DNA from 3 places in the Lysinibacillus sp. genome. Region 2 is predicted to be linked to each of the others. Evidence: riboswitches for the same ligand, from Rfam matches in the RefSeq annotation. Region 2 holds a riboswitch; each other region holds the start of a gene.
The links. A riboswitch is a leader RNA that binds a small molecule or an ion and turns the genes downstream of it on or off. The one in region 2 is predicted to bind S-adenosylmethionine.
Positions count from the first base shown of each region.

Region 1: it holds a riboswitch for S-adenosylmethionine, as region 2 does, so the genes downstream of both, RT445_RS00330 (MetQ/NlpA family ABC transporter substrate-binding protein) here and RT445_RS16225 (methionine ABC transporter ATP-binding protein) in region 2, are expected to answer to the same signal.
Region 3: it holds a riboswitch for S-adenosylmethionine, as region 2 does, so the genes downstream of both, metK (methionine adenosyltransferase) here and RT445_RS16225 (methionine ABC transporter ATP-binding protein) in region 2, are expected to answer to the same signal.

Region 1 covers NZ_DAMDAY010000001.1:73,612-79,632, reverse strand. The annotation lists gene RT445_RS00350 (PucR family transcriptional regulator) at 37-1,605, shown strand; gene RT445_RS00345 (carbon-nitrogen family hydrolase) at 1,657-2,451, opposite strand; gene RT445_RS00340 (pyridoxal phosphate-dependent aminotransferase) at 2,548-3,717, shown strand; gene RT445_RS00335 (PPC domain-containing DNA-binding protein) at 3,758-4,261, opposite strand; SAM riboswitch class I at 4,384-4,489, shown strand; gene RT445_RS00330 (MetQ/NlpA family ABC transporter substrate-binding protein) at 4,579-5,409, shown strand; gene RT445_RS00325 (methionine ABC transporter ATP-binding protein) at 5,502-6,021, shown strand, end outside.
Region 2 covers NZ_DAMDAY010000083.1:7,252-13,272, reverse strand. The annotation lists gene RT445_RS16250 (acyl-CoA dehydrogenase family protein) at 1-1,604, shown strand, start outside; gene RT445_RS16245 (arsenate reductase family protein) at 1,803-2,159, shown strand; gene gcvH (glycine cleavage system protein GcvH) at 2,375-2,755, shown strand; gene RT445_RS16235 (toprim domain-containing protein) at 2,847-3,188, shown strand; gene RT445_RS16230 (thioredoxin family protein) at 3,204-3,515, shown strand; SAM riboswitch class I at 3,572-3,675, shown strand; gene RT445_RS16225 (methionine ABC transporter ATP-binding protein) at 3,759-4,787, shown strand; gene RT445_RS16220 (methionine ABC transporter permease) at 4,777-5,445, shown strand; gene RT445_RS16215 (MetQ/NlpA family ABC transporter substrate-binding protein) at 5,516-6,021, shown strand, end outside.
Region 3 covers NZ_DAMDAY010000089.1:3,153-9,173, forward strand. The annotation lists gene pckA (phosphoenolpyruvate carboxykinase (ATP)) at 115-1,701, opposite strand; SAM riboswitch class I at 2,091-2,209, shown strand; gene metK (methionine adenosyltransferase) at 2,467-3,663, shown strand; gene RT445_RS16845 (gamma carbonic anhydrase) at 3,842-4,354, opposite strand; gene RT445_RS16850 (alpha/beta hydrolase) at 4,489-5,295, shown strand; gene RT445_RS16855 (alanine/glycine:cation symporter family protein) at 5,422-6,021, shown strand, end outside.

The DNA.
Region 1 (6,021 bases), on a different contig from region 2:
CATTTTAATTTAATCATGTCAAAAGGAGGAGCTAAATTGAGTCCATTTCAACTAAAAGTACTAGATGTTTTGGAAAATAAATATTTTCAAAAGGCAGAGGTTGTAGCAGGTTACGAGGGATTATCAAGGATTGTCAAATGGGTACATGTTCTTGAAATCGTGCAAGTTGATGATTTTTTGGTCGGTGAAGAACTAGTATTAACAACAGGAATTAGTCTACAGCATAGCATTGAGGATTTTGCGGCATTTGTAGAAGCCCTTATTCAAAAAAAATGTGCCGCTCTCTGTATTGAGTATGGCTCCTATATTCAAACAGTTCCTGAAGCAATCATAGCACTTGCTAACTATCATCAGTTTCCCATTATTGTTTTTCATGAGGCAGTTCCTTTTGTTCGCATTACACAGGATTTACATAGCCAAATTATCAATAAGCAATATTTACTCATTTCTTCGCTAGAATCTTACTCACAGGCATTGAACAAAAATGCAGTCTTAGGACAGAACACAGACGATATTTTGCAAAATATGTATAACGAATTAAAGACACAAATCATGTTTGCTATTAAAGAGCGAGAGCCTATCTTTTATCCTAATATGGGACACAAAAAACGGCAGCAATTAGAAACATTGCACAAATCTGCACCACAATTTAAACATGAGCCTATTTTCATCTTTGATGAACATTATGCAGACCTAACACTCTATCGAGAAGATGGGCTATTCTCAGAATTTGAATTATTAATATTAGATCGTACAGCAACGGCATTAGCGCAACTATTAATGCGGGAATTCTATATCGAGGAAAAGAAGAATATAGAGGATGCAACCATTTTAGCAGATTGGATTGATCAAAAACTTTCTAAGGAGGAAATCTTTAAATTTATTGATACACATTACTCAAGCTATCAACAATCTAGTGGAACTGTTTTTATTTTAGCCTCTCCCCATACATTGCCGAAAGCACAGGAAGATATCGTCTATAGTAAACTCTATTATCGAAATCTCTTTGAACAGCATGGCTTCATCCCATTTTTATTTGAAAGAAAGAGCTATGTTATTTTTATTTTACTTCATACAAAAGACAGCAAAGCAACTCGTGACATATTAAATAACATCTTTTCTACACTTCCTAAAACTGATTTTTATAAGAAGCAACAGACACAAGGCTTTCAAGTAGCCGTTGGGAGAGTCATTTGTAACGTAGAGGAAATTCCGAAAAGCTATCAAACAGCCATAGAAACCTTATATATTTGCCGTAAAGTACAAACTTCCTCCTTTTTTTATGATGATCTGCATTTATATCATTTAATTTATAAGCTACAAATGCAGGTGAATTTACAGGAAGTAATTTACGACTATCTTCAGCCAGTGATTGAGTACGATAAAAAATATAATAGTAAGCTACTCGAAACATTACAGGTGTATTTACAAACAAATGGCTCCAAACAACAAACAGCCAATCAGTTGTTTATTGTTCGTCAAACCCTCTATCACCGATTAAAAAAGCTTGAAGGTTTATTAGGTAAAAATTTTATGAAAGGACATAACCGCATCACACTTGAGTTTATGCTATTGGCAAATTCATTAATTGAGGATAAGGTCTAAAAAAGTAGGCACGCTCAGCAGGTTGTCTTCCCTTTTGAGCGTGCCTCTTCACTACCCTTTCACAACAACATCCTGATATAGTCCAGGTCTACGATCGTCATAAACTGGGATTCTTCCGCGTACTTCATCGACAATAGAAAAGTCTACATCAATGACCGCTACTTCTTCATCTTCAGCACCAATCCAAAGTACTTCACCCCAAGGCTGAATAATCATAGATTGCCCATTAAAGTTTTCTACCTTTTTTGAAATACGATTAACTGCGATGACAAAACATTGGTTCTCAATCGCACGAGCCTGTAGTAGCGTTTTCCAATGATCAATCCTTGGTGTCGGCCACTGTGCTGGTACAAATAATACCTTTGCTCCTTGTAAGGCGTGGGCACGTAACCATTCAGGGAAACGAATATCATAGCAAATGACACCAGCAGCCTCAATATCTCCTAAAGCAAAACGATTCATTTCATCCCCTGCTTCTAAATAAAGATGCTCGTCCATTAAACGGAAAAGATGGGCCTTACTATATTCCCCTACAAGCTCTCCATGGCAATCAAATGTATACATCGTATTATAAAATTTATCGCCTTTTTTTATTGATACGGAACCACCTACAATATGTACACCAAGTTCCTTCGCTAAGTGTGCCAAAAAGGCTTTCGTTCGCTCACCATTGACATCTGCTAAGTCAGGCAATTTCTCTAGTGCATAGCCTGTATTCCACATTTCAGGTAGCACAATGATTTCTGCACCTTGTTCTGCCGCTTCTCGAATCTTGTTTTCTGCTCGTGCAAAATTTTCTTCTACTTTGCCAAAGCCAACGTTTAATTGAATACAACCTATTTTCATATCTATTCCTCCTCTAGACAATTAACAGAAAAAGTAATACTATTTGCTTCATATTCTTCATTAATAATTATTATATTCTGAAAAAGGTGATCATGCATGGAATTCTCTAAAAAACTACAGCAACTACCTCCCCAATTTTTTGCGGCACTCGTCCAAAAAGTAAACAGTGCCCTAGAGGAGGGACGTGATGTCATCAATCTCGGGCAAGGTAATCCCGACCAACCGACGCCACCTCACATCATTCAAGCTTTACAGGAAGCAGCAGACAATCCTCAAAATCACAAATATTCGCCGTTTCGTGGTATCGCCGAATTACGCCAGGCAGCTGCCAATTTTTACAAACGGGAATATAATGTTGATATAAATCCCGACACGGAGGTAGCAATTCTTGGCGGAACAAAAATAGGTCTTGTTGAGCTACCTCTAGCCGTATTAAACCCTGGTGATACCATGCTATTACCGGACCCAGGCTATCCAGACTACTTATCAGGTGTAGTATTAGGTGATGTAAATTTTGAGGTTATGCCACTTTTTGCTGAAAATAATTTCTTACCTGATTATCATGCATTACCTAATGAAGTGAAAGAAAAAGCCAAGCTACTTTATTTAAATTACCCGAATAACCCTACAGGTGGTACAGCAACACTGGCATTTTTCGAAGAGACTGTTCGCTTTGCCAAGGAACATAATATTATCGTATCACATGATTTTGCTTATGGGGCAATAGGATTTGATGGCAATAAACCTATTAGCTTCCTACAGGCAGAGGGTGCAAAAGACATTGGTATTGAAATGTATACACTATCGAAAACCTTTAATATGGCTGGCTGGCGTATAGGCTTCGCCGTTGGTAACGCCGATATTATTGCGGCTATTAATCTCGTTCAAGATCATTTGTTTTGTAGTCAATTCCCTGCAATTCAGCAAGCAGCAGCAGTGGCACTAACAGCCTCTCAAGAATGTGCAGATGAACTAAGGGCTACTTATGAACGTCGTCGAAATGTATTAATTGAAGAAGCTCAAAGAATTGGCTGGCAAGTTACGGCTCCGAAGGGCTCCTTTTTTGCTTGGCTTCCTGTACCTGTAGGCTACACTAGTGAACAATTTGCTGATTTATTGCTAGAAAAAGCTGATATTGCAGTAGCCGCAGGCAATGGCTTCGGTCAATATGGCGAAGGGTATATACGTGTTGGCTTACTTGTCAGCGAGGAACGCTTACGTGAAGCCATTCACAGAATTGAACAATTACAATTATTTACCGCTTAATACTACTATGTCCTGTAGCATACATTCTCTACAGGGCATGCTATTTTTCGATTTTTCTTGGTAGCTCTAAACCTTGCTCTAGCGGATAAAATTGTATATGTCCTGTTTCTTCATCCAATCTACGAATATGCTGAACGCCTTGAATCTCAGCCAGTACAATGTCCGCTGTAATAACGGGATTTCTACCTTTCAGAAAGTGTCCCCCTGATACTACACCCCATTGATCACTCATCGAACCATGGAAATGTGTTTCATATCCTCCATCTCGTTTACAGACAACACCAGATCCTTGAATAAATTCGAGTGGTCCCTCTTTTTCAATGACTTCACTAAAACGGACTTTAATGTGCGATGTTTCATCAGGTACTAAATAAACAAAGCTACTTTTTTGGAAGCTCCCAATACAACTTACAATTGTAGCAGACTCTATATGATTCTCCTCACAGAGCGCCTCAATTCCTTCCATGATGTCTGTTCCCATTAGAATACGAGCACTAATAACCTTGCCAAATGAACCAATTCCATAATTTACTCTTACAGACATTGTTCTCCCTCTTTCATAACAAAAAATTATAATAATATAAAAAATTTTAAAAATATTTATTGACTTACTATACCCCATAAATTATATTAGTTCTATCGGAATTACAAAAAAATATTATAAATCTCTTATCAAGAGTAGCTGAGGGACTGGCCCTATGAAGCTCGGCAACCTCCTTTTTAAAAGGAAGGTGCTAAATCCTGCAAACGAATTTCGTTTGATAGATAAGAGAGGACATCTTTTTCATGAGCCTCTCTTAGTTTGTAAGAGAGTTTTTTTATTTTCAAAAAACCGATAAAAACATTTTGGAGGTCATTTTCATGAAAAAGAAAAATAAATTTTTAGTAGGTTTAGCAAGTCTTACATTAGTAGCAGCTCTAGCCGGTTGTGGCTCTAAAGAAGATAGTAAAGGTCAAGCTGAGGCAATCGATGAAAATAAAATCGTCGTTGGTGTCACTTCTGGCCCACACGAGCAAATTGCAGAAGTAGCAGCTAAAGTAGCAAAAGAAAAAGGCTTAGAAGTTGAGCTAAAGTCGTTTTCTGATTATGTTTTACCAAATACATCGTTAGCTGAAGGCGATCTCGATGCAAACAGCTACCAACATGAGCCTTTCTTGGACACATTTAATAAAGATCACGATACAGATTTAGTACCAGTAGGCAAAACTATTTTAAATCCAATGGGTATTTACTCTGAAAAATATAAATCATTTGATGATATTCCTGATGGTGCCACATTTGGCTTACCGAACGACCCAACAAATGGGGCCCGTGCCCTCTTTGTTTTACAAGAAGCTGGCTATATTAAGCTAAAGGATGGTGCAGACTTAACAGCCTCTATCCGTGACGTTGAAGAAAATAAAAAGAATTTACAGTTCATTGAACTAGAGGCGGCTCAAATTCCTAAACAGCTTAGTGAAGTAGATGTAGCAGCCATTAATACAAACTTCGCACTAGAAGCCGGCATTAATCCTAAAGAAGACTCTATTCTATTAGAATCTACTGACTCACCATACGTGAATTACATTGTAGTACGTGCTGAAAATGAAAACGACCCAACCATTAAAAAGTTTGTTGAGGCTTACCAATCTGAGGAAGTACGTCAATTCATTGAAGAAGAATTCAAAGGTTCTGTGATTCCTAGCTGGTAATATGCTTCTATTAGCAGAAGAATCTGCTGTATTCCTCATGAGAAAACGAGCAGATTCTCACTTTTAGAAGGACGAGAAAGGAGCAATATCGTATGATTCAATTACAAAATATATCGAAAGAATTTAAGACGAAAAAAGGGATCATTAAAGCTGTGGATGGAATCAATCTTCATGTGAAAAAGGGACAAATTCATGGGGTTATCGGCTATAGTGGTGCTGGTAAAAGTACACTTATTCGATGTGTCAATTTACTGGAACGTCCTACTTCGGGAAAAGTACTGATAGACAATGTGGACATTACAGCCCTTTCGCTAAATGAATTACGTCAAACACGACAAAAAATAGGAATGATTTTCCAACATTTTAATCTATTAAAAACTGCAACAGTTTACAACAATATTGCTGTGCCTTTAAAACTACTAGGCTATAACGACAAGGAAGTAAAAAACCGTGTAGCAAAATACGCCGAAATTGTAGGATTAACAGAGAAACTGGATAGCTATCCTAATCAACTTTCTGGTGGGCAAAAGCAACGAGTTGCTATTGCACGTGCCTTAGCACAAGAGCCAGAGATTTTACTTAGTGACGAGGCAACAAGTGCACTCGATCCTG
Region 2 (6,021 bases):
TTGAGCATTCAGTGCGTCTTCTTAAAAGTGCAGGCGAATTAGGTTTACTTGGAGCAGATGTACCAGAAGAATACGAAGGGCTTGGATTAGACAAAGTTTCTTCTGCTTTAATTGCTGAGAAAATGTCTGTTGCAGGTGGGTTCTCTATTACACATGGCGCTCATGTGGGGATTGGCTCATTACCAATCGTTCTTTTCGGTAATGAAGATCAAAAGAAAAAATATTTACCTAAGCTTGCCTCTGGGGAGTTAATTGCAGCCTATGCATTAACAGAACCAGGTTCGGGTTCAGATGCCCTTGGAGCAAAAACAACTGCGAAGCTTAATGATGCAGGAACACATTATATTTTAAATGGTGAAAAGCAATGGATTACTAATGCAGGCTTTGCAGATGTGTTTGTTGTCTACGCGAAAATTGATGGCGATAAATTCTCTGCATTCATCGTAGAACGTGCATTCAACGGCGTTTCAGTTGGCCCTGAAGAGAAGAAAATGGGGATTAAATCATCATCAACTCGTACATTAGTGTTAGAAGATGCGGAAGTACCTGTAGAAAATCTATTGGGTGAAATTGGCCGTGGGCATGTAATTGCGTTTAATATTTTAAATATTGGTCGTTATAAGCTGGGTGTGGGCACAATTGGTGGCTCTAAACGTGCATTAGAGTTAGCAATTCAATACACAAACCAACGTCAGCAATTTAAAACAAAGCTTTCTGATTTCAATCTTACTAAAGAGAAATTATCAACAATGGCTTCTCAGCTGTATGCATCGGAATCTTTAAATTATCGTACGGTTGGTCTGTTTGAAGATCGTTTAAGTCAGTTAAGCCTTGAAGAGCAAAAGCAAGGAAAAGTGATTGCAGGTGCTATCGCAGAATACGCAATTGAATGCTCTATTGCAAAAGTGTTTGGTTCAGAAACACTAGATTACATTGCAGATGAAGCAGTACAGCTACATGGTGGCTATGGCTTTATGGCTGAATACGAGGTTGAGCGTATTTATCGTGATTCTCGTATCAATCGAATTTTTGAAGGTACAAATGAAATTAACCGCATGATTGTACCAGGCACATTTATGAAAAAGGCGCTAAAAGGTGAGTTACCACTATTACAGGTTGCCCAAAACTTACAGCAAGAGCTTCTAATGTTAATGCCAGAAGATATCGGTACAGAGCCACTTGCTCAAGAAAAATATTTAGTGAAAAATGCGAAGAAGATTGCTGTATTAGCAGCAGGTTTAGCAGCGCAACGCTTTGGTGCAAAGCTTGATCAGGAGCAAGAAGTATTAGTGAATATTGCGAATATCGCTAACCAATTATTTGCGATGGAATCGGCTGTTTTACGTACAGAAAAAGCAATTGCTCGTGATGGCGCTGAAAAAGCACATCAAAAATTGCTTTATACACAAATCTTCTGCCAAGAAGCATTTGCAGAAATCGAAAAAGAAGCAAAAGATACAATTCTTGCTTCAGCAGATGGTGATGCAGCGCGTATGACATTATCTGCGCTTCGTAAGCTAACTCGCAATAACCCATACAACTTAATTGCGAAAAAACGTGAAGCATCTGTAAAATTAATCGAAGCAGAAAAATATATCGTTTAATCATCAATGTAGCAAACTAGCTATCCTCTTTTGGGTAGCTAGTTTTTGCGATACCAATAAATTGCAAAATAGAGAATCATAAAAGTGACGGATAAAAAAGCAAAACAGATGGATAGACTGATGAAAATGAGAGAAGTTCCTCCATTCAAAACAATTATGATGGTATACTACAGAAAAAGACAGTAGAGGAGCATATTAATGACTATTCAATTTATCCATTACCCTAAATGTACAACATGTAAAAAAGCGCAAAAGTGGTTAAATGATCATGAAGTTTCCTATGAAGAGGTACACATTGTAGAGCAACCACCTACAAAGGAAGAAATAACAGCTTTATGGCAGGCAAGTGGAATGCCTTTAAAGAAGTTTTTTAATACATCTGGTATGAAATATCGTGAGCTTGGTTTAAAGGACAAGTTGGCTGATATGACGGAAGAGGAACAGCTTGAGCTACTTGCTTCTGATGGTATGTTAATTAAACGACCTATCGTGACTGATGGAAAAAAAGTAACGTTAGGGTTTAAAGAAGCTGATTTTGAGCAAACTTGGAAATAGCCGTCTTGATCGTGATAAAGGGCTTACCTCTATTTGGAAGTGTAAGGCATGATCTGAATGAAAATAATGTCTCCGATGGATGTTTCTAATTTTTGAAGCGAACTCGAAAAAATATGCTTTCAATTACCTAGAGGTGTAATTGAATCTTGTTTTTATAGGAGAAGTATGGCACACTGAAAGTGAATATATTACATATTTATGGAGGGGTTTATTGCATGAGCACACCTAAAGACTTACGATACTCTGAAGAACATGAATGGGTAAAAGTAGAAGATGGAAAAGTACGTATTGGTATTACTCACTTCGCACAATCTGAATTAGGAGATATCGTTTTCGTTGAGCTTCCACAGGTTGGCGACGAAATCAAAACAGATGATCCATTCGGTAGCGTAGAATCAGTTAAAACTGTTTCTGAATTATATGCACCAATCTCAGGTACTGTAGTTGAAGTCAATGCAGATTTAGAAGATAGCCCAGAATTCGTTAATGAATCACCATATGAAAAAGCATGGATGATCGTTGTTGAGCCTGCTGATGCATCTGAAGTTGAAAAACTTATGACAGCAGAGCAATACGAAGAAATGATCGCTGAATAAGACAAGCTATAATCGAAAAACGTCGGAAACTACCGGCGTTTTTTGTTATATAATGACTTATAAGTGGGGATGTCTAATTGGAGGTGGCGTAATGTTCGAGGGAAAATGCTTGATCGTAGAAGGACGCTCAGATAAGCTACAAATTGAGCCTATTTTAAATGAGAATGTTACAATACTTTGTACGAATGGTACAATTGGTGTGCATCAATTAGAAGAGCTACTCGATCCTTATGAGGGCTGTGAGCTTTTCACTTTTTTTGATGCAGATACGTCTGGCGATAAGCTACGTGCATTAATGGACAGACATTATCCAGAGGCTGAGCATTTACGTACAATGCCAACATATAAGGAAGTAGAGACAACACCAAGAAAAGTGTTAGCGATGATTTTATTGCGCGCTCATTTCTCAATCCATAATGAATATATTTTGTAAGGTTGCGTGAAATCAATGGAAGAATGGTCAAAAGAGCAGTGGGAAGCGGCTATACAGTCGGGTGAAAAAGCTGCATTTTATTTATATACACCGATGTGTGGAACATGTGCGGTGGCATCAAAAATGCTGTCAGTTATTGAACAATTGCTGCCACAGCTTCAAATTGGCAAAGCAAATATCAACTTTCTAGAGCAGATTGCTTATGAGCATCAAATTGAAAGTGTCCCATGTTTACTTGTTACTGATGGCGGGAAAGTGACAGATAAAATTTATGCTTTTCAATCTGTACCTTTTTTGTACGAATTGTTAAAAAAATCAATTGACTGAACATTACTAGCGTGGTAAAGTATCAAATATATTACTAAAACATTAAATATATCGAACTCTTATGAAGAGCGGCGGAGGGAAGTGCCCTATGAAGCCCGGCAACCATCACCATGTGAAAAGGTGCCAAATCACCCAAAGATTTTTCTTTGAAAGATGAGAGAACGGTTTAACGTATCATACGTGACCCCTTCTACTTGTCTATGAGTGAAGGGGTTTTTTTATATAAGAAAAGGAGTATTCGCTATGATTCAGCTTCAAAATATTACGAAGAAATACAAAACAGCAAATGGCGAATTAACGGCAGTCAAAGACGTCAACCTTACTATAAATAAAGGTGAAATCTTTGGCATCATCGGCTATAGTGGTGCCGGTAAAAGTACCATGATTCGTTTATTAAATGGATTAGAGAAACCGACAACAGGAACGGTAACAGTAAACAATCTAGAATTTTCATCCATTAAAGGGCAAAAGTTAAGAGCTGCTAGACAAAAGGTAAGTATGATCTTCCAGCATTTCAATTTACTTTGGTCTAGAACAGTTGCTGAAAACATCGCTTTCCCTCTGGAAATTGCAGGTGTTCCAAAAGCTCAACGAGAAGCCCGTGTGAAGGAGTTAATCTCACTTGTAGGTTTAGAAGGACGTGATAAGGCATACCCATCACAGCTTTCAGGTGGTCAAAAGCAGCGAGTTGGGATTGCACGAGCATTAGCTAATAATCCAGAAGTTTTACTATGTGATGAGGCGACATCTGCACTGGATCCTGAAACGACAGATGCTATTCTTGACTTACTAGTTGATATCAATGAACGTTTAGGGTTAACGATCGTATTGATTACCCATGAAATGCACGTTATCCGTAAAATATGTCATCGTGTAGCCGTAATGGAGGCTGGTGAAATTGTAGAGCGTGGTGAGGTGTTGCAAGTTTTCCAAGCACCACAAGCAGCTATTACTAAGAAATTTGTAGCCCAGATTACCGACACAAAAGAAACAAAGGATACAGTGGAACAGATCAAAGCAAACTACCCAACTGGTCAACTTGTCAAGCTGATCTTTGTTGGTGAAAAAACGGAACAGCCCGTCATTTCACATCTTGTTAAAAAATTCGATGTGGAAGTAAGCATTGTTCATGGCAATATTTCGCAAACGAAAAATGGAGCATACGGTACACTTATTGTGCAAATTGATGGTTCTAAGGAAAATGTGGCTGATGCCCTACATTATTTAAATACAGTCGAAGTTCAAACGGAGGTGATCGCAAATGCTAACTAATCTCTTTCCGAACGTAGACTGGGAAAATATGTGGCAAGCTACGTATGAAACATTGTATATGACAGCTATTTCAACATTTGTCACATTTATTCTTGGATTGGTTATTGGTATCTTGCTATTTTTAACAAGTCCTAATCAGTTATGGGCTAATAAAATTGTTAACTTTTTAACGGGGTCACTCGTTAATATATTCCGTTCCATTCCATTTATCGTATTAATTATTTTATTAATTCCATTTACGAAGTTTTTACTTGGGACAATTCGCGGAGCAAATGCGGCTTTACCAGCCTTAATTATCGGTGCAGCTCCATTTTACGCTCGTATGGTTTTAATTGCATTACGCGAAATTGATAAAGGTGTCATTGAAGCAGCTCGTTCAATGGGGGCTAAAACGTCCACAATTATTTGGAAAGTCCTAATCCCTGAATCATTACCAGCTCTGATTTCTGGTATTACCGTAACGGCTGTAGCACTTGTTGGTTATACTGCAATGGCAGGGATTATCGGTGCAGGTGGTCTTGGAAACTTAGCTTTCCTTGATGGCTTCCAACGAAATCGCCAAGATGTGACATTAATGGCAACTATTTTGATCTTAGTAGTTGTATTTATCATTCAATGGATTGGTGATGTCATTACCGATAAAATCGATAAACGCTAGAAAGACATTAGAGGTTATTCCGGTTCTTACCGCTAACATATTTCAAACAAAGTAAAAGGGAGTGTCATAAATGAAGAAATTATTGGCAGGATTATTTTTATCAATACTTGTCCTAGCTTTAGCAGCTTGTGGTACTGATAAAAAAGAAGATGCAAATTCAGCATCAGATGATCAATCAGATAGCAAAGAAAACGTAACATTAAAAGTAGGTGCTTCTAACACACCACATGCTGTTATTTTAGAAAAGGCAAAACCGATTTTAGCAAAAGAAGGTATTGATCTTGAGATTGAACCATATACAGATTATGTTTTGCCAAACCAAGATTTAGAGTCAGAAGAAATTGATGCAAACTATTTCCAACATATTCCTTACTTAGAGTTACAAATTAAAGACAATGGCTATGATTTCGTTAATGCAGGTGGCGTTCATATTGAACCAATCGGTATTTACTCTAAAAAATATAAATCATTAGAGGACCTTCCTGAAGGAGCAACAATTTTACTTTCTAATTCAGTATCCGACCATGGTCGTATGCTATCATTATTAGAAGCAAAAGGCTTAATTAAACTAAAAGA
Region 3 (6,021 bases), on a different contig from region 2:
GTAATCATGCAATTGTAGTTAACTTAAAAATAATCATACGTAACTCCCTATATTATCATTAAGAAAAAAGAAAAAGAGAACGAGTGAAATCGTTCCCTTTGTTCTGTATATAGTTTATTTTAATGGGCCACCAAGTGTAATGATAGCTTCAGAAACGTTTGTGAATTTCTTAAAGTTTTCATTGAATAGACCTGCAAGTTCAGCCGCTTTTTCATCATAAGCATCTTTATCTGCCCAAGCTTCACGAGGGTTTAACACTTCAGAAGGTACACCTTCAACTGCTGTTGGAATGTGTAAACCAAAGACAGCATCTTGTGTTGTTTCTACATTTGTTAATTTGCCATCGATTGCTGCACGTACCATTGTGCGTGTGTAAGAAAGCTTCATACGGCTACCTGTACCATATTCGCCACCAGTCCAACCAGTGTTTACTAGGAATACTTGTGCGCCGTGCTCGTCAATCTTTTGACCTAACATTTCTGCATACACTGTTGCAGGAAGTGGAAGGAATGGAGAACCGAAGCAAGTAGAGAATACTGGTTCTGGTTCTGTTACACCACGTTCAGTTCCAGCAAGTTTAGAAGTGAAACCGCTTAGGAAGTGGTACATTGCTTGCTCTTTTGTTAATTTACTGATTGGAGGTAATACGCCAAACGCATCAGCTGTTAAGAAGATGATAGTTTTTGGATGACCTGCAACAGATGGATCAACAATATTTTCGATGTATTGGATTGGATAAGCAACACGTGTGTTTTCTGTTAATGAACCATCATCATAATCACAAATACGAGTTTCTGGGTCAACAGCTACGTTTTCTAAAACAGAACCGAAGCGGATTGCATTGTAGATTTCTGGTTCTTTTTCAGCAGAAAGGTTGATTGTTTTTGCATAGCAACCACCCTCAATGTTGAACACTCCATTATCAGACCAGCCATGTTCATCGTCACCGATAAGCTTACGATCTGGGTCAGCAGATAAAGTCGTTTTACCAGTACCAGATAGACCGAAGAATAATGCCACATCGCCAGCTTCACCAACGTTTGCTGAACAGTGCATTGAAAGGATTCCTTGTTGTGGTAATAAGTAGTTCATGATACCGAAAATAGATTTTTTCATTTCACCAGCATACTCAGTACCACCAATTAAAATAATTTTCTTTTCAAGTGATACAATGATGAATGTTTCAGAAGATGTACCATCAACTGCAGGATCTGCTTTAAAGTTAGGAGCAGAGATAACTGTGAAGTCTGCAACATGAGAAGCTAATTCTTCTTTAGTTGGACGGATAAATAATTGATGAGCAAAAAGATTGTGCCAAGCGTATTCATTAATCACTTGAATGCTTAATTGAGAATCTTTGTCAGCACCTGCAAAGCCTTTGAATACGAATAACTCGTCACGTTCTTTTAAATATTTTATTACTTTTACATATAGGTTATCGAACACTTCAGAAGAAATAGGTTGGTTGACTTTACCCCAGTCAATTTGATCTTTTGTGCTTTCTTCTTCTACCGTATATTTATCTTTAGGTGAACGACCAGTGTATTTGCCAGTTTCTGCACGAACTGCGCCATCTACTGTTAACATTGCTTCACCACGAGATGTAGCTTTTTCTGCTAATTGTGGTACTGAAAGTTGAACATTAATGTTACCGCCGTTTAATAATTCCTTCAGTTCGTTTGCAATTTCTACTGAATTCATCGATTAAATACCATCCTTTTTTATAGTATTCCCTTGATTTAGAGGGATTTTTTCTTAATTTCAAAAATAGTATAACACAATTGCTTAAATAATCTATACTAATTAAGAAATTATTTTAGAGTTTTTATCACTTTTCAATAAACTGACAAAAAATAATGTTTTTCGAGTAGAATCCAATCAATCCTACTGTAATTAGGCATAAAAATTGAGCCACACATATGTTACCACAAGATGCTAGGTATGTTGTAGGGATTAATTTGCTTCTATTTACATCATCATCCAAGTATGAAAAGTTTTTGTTTAATCAGTTCCTTCCTTTCTATACAGTAATACATTAGAAAATATTTGACAACGTTCGACCTTTTCAGTAACATACAATTGAACGGATACTCTTATCCCGAGCTGGTGGAGGGTCAGGCCCTGTGAAACCCGGCAACCTGCATGAATCATTTCACGACATGCGTTGGTGCCAACCTGATGCAAGGGAACATCCCTTGAACGATAAGAGTGAAAGGTTACGAAGTCATTATTCCTTTCCTCATGTAAAGTAACGTGAGTAAAGGATTTTTTTATTGTTTAAAATGAATGTAAAGGTAAGTATATGTAGTTCTTTCCTTATTATAATGACGGATCTTTCGAAATCCTCGTGTTAAAAGCAGCAGTAACGGCTTGAGAGTTCAATCCTTAGGAGCGGACTTGACATGGGTAATGAGTACCGTATTCATACACAACTACTTTTCGTAAAAGTAATAGGAGGAAAACCAAATGACAAACCGTCGACTGTTTACATCAGAGAGTGTAACAGAAGGACATCCAGATAAAATTTGTGACCAAATCTCGGATGCCATTTTAGATGCTATTTTAGCAGAAGATCCAAATGCACGTGTAGCGTGTGAAACTACTGTAACAACAGGATTAGTATTAGTAGCAGGAGAAATTACAACTTCTACTTATGTAGATATTAAAGGTATCGTTCGTGATACTGTAGCCGAAATAGGCTATACACGCGGTAAATATGGCTTTGATGCTGAAAACTTAGCCGTGCTTGTGGCTATTGGTGAACAATCACCGGATATTGCACAAGGTGTTGACCAAGCATTAGAAGCGCGTGAAGGCTCAATGACAGATGCTGATATTGAAGCTATTGGTGCTGGTGACCAAGGTCTAATGTTTGGTTACGCATGTAATGAAACACCAGAGTTAATGCCACTACCAATTAGTTTAGCACACAAATTAGCACGTCGTTTAACAGAAGTACGTAAATCAGGAGAATTAGCATATTTACGTCCTGATGGTAAAACTCAAGTAACGATTGAATATGATGACAATAATGTACCAGTACGTGTGGATACTATTGTTATTTCAACACAGCATGATGAAGAGGCAACACTGGATCAAATTCAAGCAGATTTAAAAGAATTTGTTATTGGACCTGTTGTGCCAAGTGAATTATTAGATGCTAACACGAAATATTTCATCAACCCAACTGGCCGTTTTGTAATCGGTGGACCAAAAGGAGATGCTGGGTTAACAGGACGTAAAATCATTGTTGATACATACGGTGGTTACGCGCGTCATGGTGGTGGAGCATTCTCAGGTAAGGATGCGACAAAGGTAGACCGTTCAGCAGCTTATGCAGCACGTTATGTAGCGAAAAATATTGTAGCAGCTGGATTAGCAGACCGCGCTGAGGTACAACTTGCCTATGCGATTGGTGTTGCACAACCTGTTTCTATTGCTGTCGATACATTTGGTACAGGCAGAGTGAAAGAAAGTGAAATCGTAGAATGGGTTCGTGAACTATTTGATCTACGCCCAGCAGGTATAATTAAAATGCTGGATCTACGCCGTCCGATCTATAAACAAACTGCAGCATATGGTCATTTTGGCCGCACTGACTTAAATGTGCCATGGGAACAAATCGATAAAGCTGATGCACTTCGAGAAAAAGCACATCTGTAAACTATTGAACTAAAGTAATGAAGTCGTTAGAACGTTATTCTAGTGTACTAATATGCAAGGGGGCAATGTTGCCCCTTTTATTTTTTCAAAAAAACCTCGCACTGGCTCGTGAACAAGAAATGGTCACGGCCACGCGAGGGATTTTTTTCGTTAGTATTGAATTTTTGTGTATGATTGGTTACTTCTGAAGAGATTTATAATATTGACCTTTTTCTACGTATTCACGTACGATACGTTCCATATCCTCTTTGTCTTCAGCATTTAATTCACGGACAACTTTGGCTGGGCGACCTAATGCTAAACTATTCGGAGGAATGACCTTACCTGGAGGTACGAGGCTTCCTGCTCCAATAAATGCACCCTCTCCAATTTCTGCACCGTCTAATATAATGGAGCCCATACCAATTAAAGCATTTTTGCGAATTGTACAACTATGTAAAGTGACTTGGTGTCCGACTGTAACCTCATCTTCAATAATAAGTGGATATTTTGGGCTTTGATGTAAGCAACAAAGATCTTGGATGCTAACACGTTTACCAATAATTGTTGGTGAGACATCCCCACGAATGACTGTATTAAACCAAATTGTTGTTTCAGCACCAATTGTTACATCGCCCGTAACGGTTGCATAATCAGCAATGAAAACAGACGGATCGATCTTTGGCGTTTTATCTTTGAATGGATAAATCATGAAAATCGCCTCTTTTCTTTCTATAATGTAGTATTATCGTATCAAATACGCAACTTTATGGAAATATAAAATTAAAATGTGGCATTTATTTCGATATAATCAAAGTGTAATTATTTTTTAGGAGGACTATGTGAATGTGGAAATGGGAAGCTGATGGACAAGCAAAGGCTGTGATTGCTATTCTTCATGGTGCTTATGAAAATCACCGTTGGTATGCATGGCTTATAGAGAAATTAAGAATGGAAGGCTTCCACATAGTCATGGGGGATTTACCTAATCATGGTATTAATGCAAGGTTTGCTCGTGTCCATGATGAGGACTTCAAATTGTACAATAAGTATACAAGAAATCTAATTGAAAATGCTTTTTCATATAATTTACCAACCTTTTTAATAGGTCATGGTCTTGGAGCAACATTAATTCTCCATACAATGCAAAAGAAGCAATATGAATGTGCTGGCATTATTTTGACATCACCTTGGTTGCAATTAAAGCTATTACCAGGTAAATTATCGAATGCTTTAACGAGTTTAAGTGCTTTAACAGCTAATGTTAAAATGACACACGATATTAATTTAGAAAAATTAACGCGAAGTGTTGAAGGTAGAGAAGAGATGAAAGATGATATACCATTCATGTCTGTCGTGTCAGTGAAATGGTATCGGGAGCTGCAGCAAATGATGAAAAATTTAGTGCTGCTACCTAAAGGTGAATTCCCGAATATGCCGATGCTCATCATGACTGCTGAGAAAGATAAGATTACTGAAACTCGACAAACTCGTAATTGGCTTCATCAACAAGAATTCACAGAGTTTCAGTTCAAAGAATGGGAAAATTGTTATCATAATTTATTTCATGAAGTAGAGCGTGAAGAGATTTTTATGTATATTCGAGATTTTATTAATAATGCGCTAAGAAGAATTGGTTATATAATTAAATAGGTTTATACCCTTCCATTTACTAGGTTACTTACTTAAATATTGTTACTTAAAAATAATATTGTAATTTTCAGAAAAGTGTAATACTATAATGACTTAAAGTAAGGTATTTTAAATTGGAGGGGTAAAATGGATGTAATTGTGGAGAAGTTAAATGGGATATTATGGGGACCATGGTTTATTTATGGTATCTTATTGATTGGGTTGTTTTTCTCAATCATTACAAGGTTCCTACAAGTAAGGCATATTAAAGATATGTTTGTTTTAATGTTTAAAGGGGAAAAATCGGATAAAGGAATTTCGTCTTTCCAAGCCATGTCGATAGCACTATCAGGACGTGTAGGTACAGGTAATATTGCCGGTACTGCGACAGCGATTGGAATGGGAGGACCCGGTGCTGTCTTTTGGATGTGGGCAATTGCTTTCATTGGTGCGGCAACCGCGTATGTAGAGTCAACATTAGCTCAAATCTATAAAGAAGAGAAAGATACTGAATATCGTGGTGGACCGGCCTTTTACATAGAAAAAGGAATGGGCCAAAAATGGTTTGCAGTTATTTTTGCAGTGGCTGCTTTGATTGCGATGTTAATCTTAATGCCTGGTGTACAGTCAAATGCTATTGCAGGCGCTGTTGAAAACGCTTTCGGTTTGGATACTTGGATCACAGGTCTTATTATTGTCGTTTTATTAGGCGCAATTATTATCGGGGGCGTTAAATCCATTGCAAAT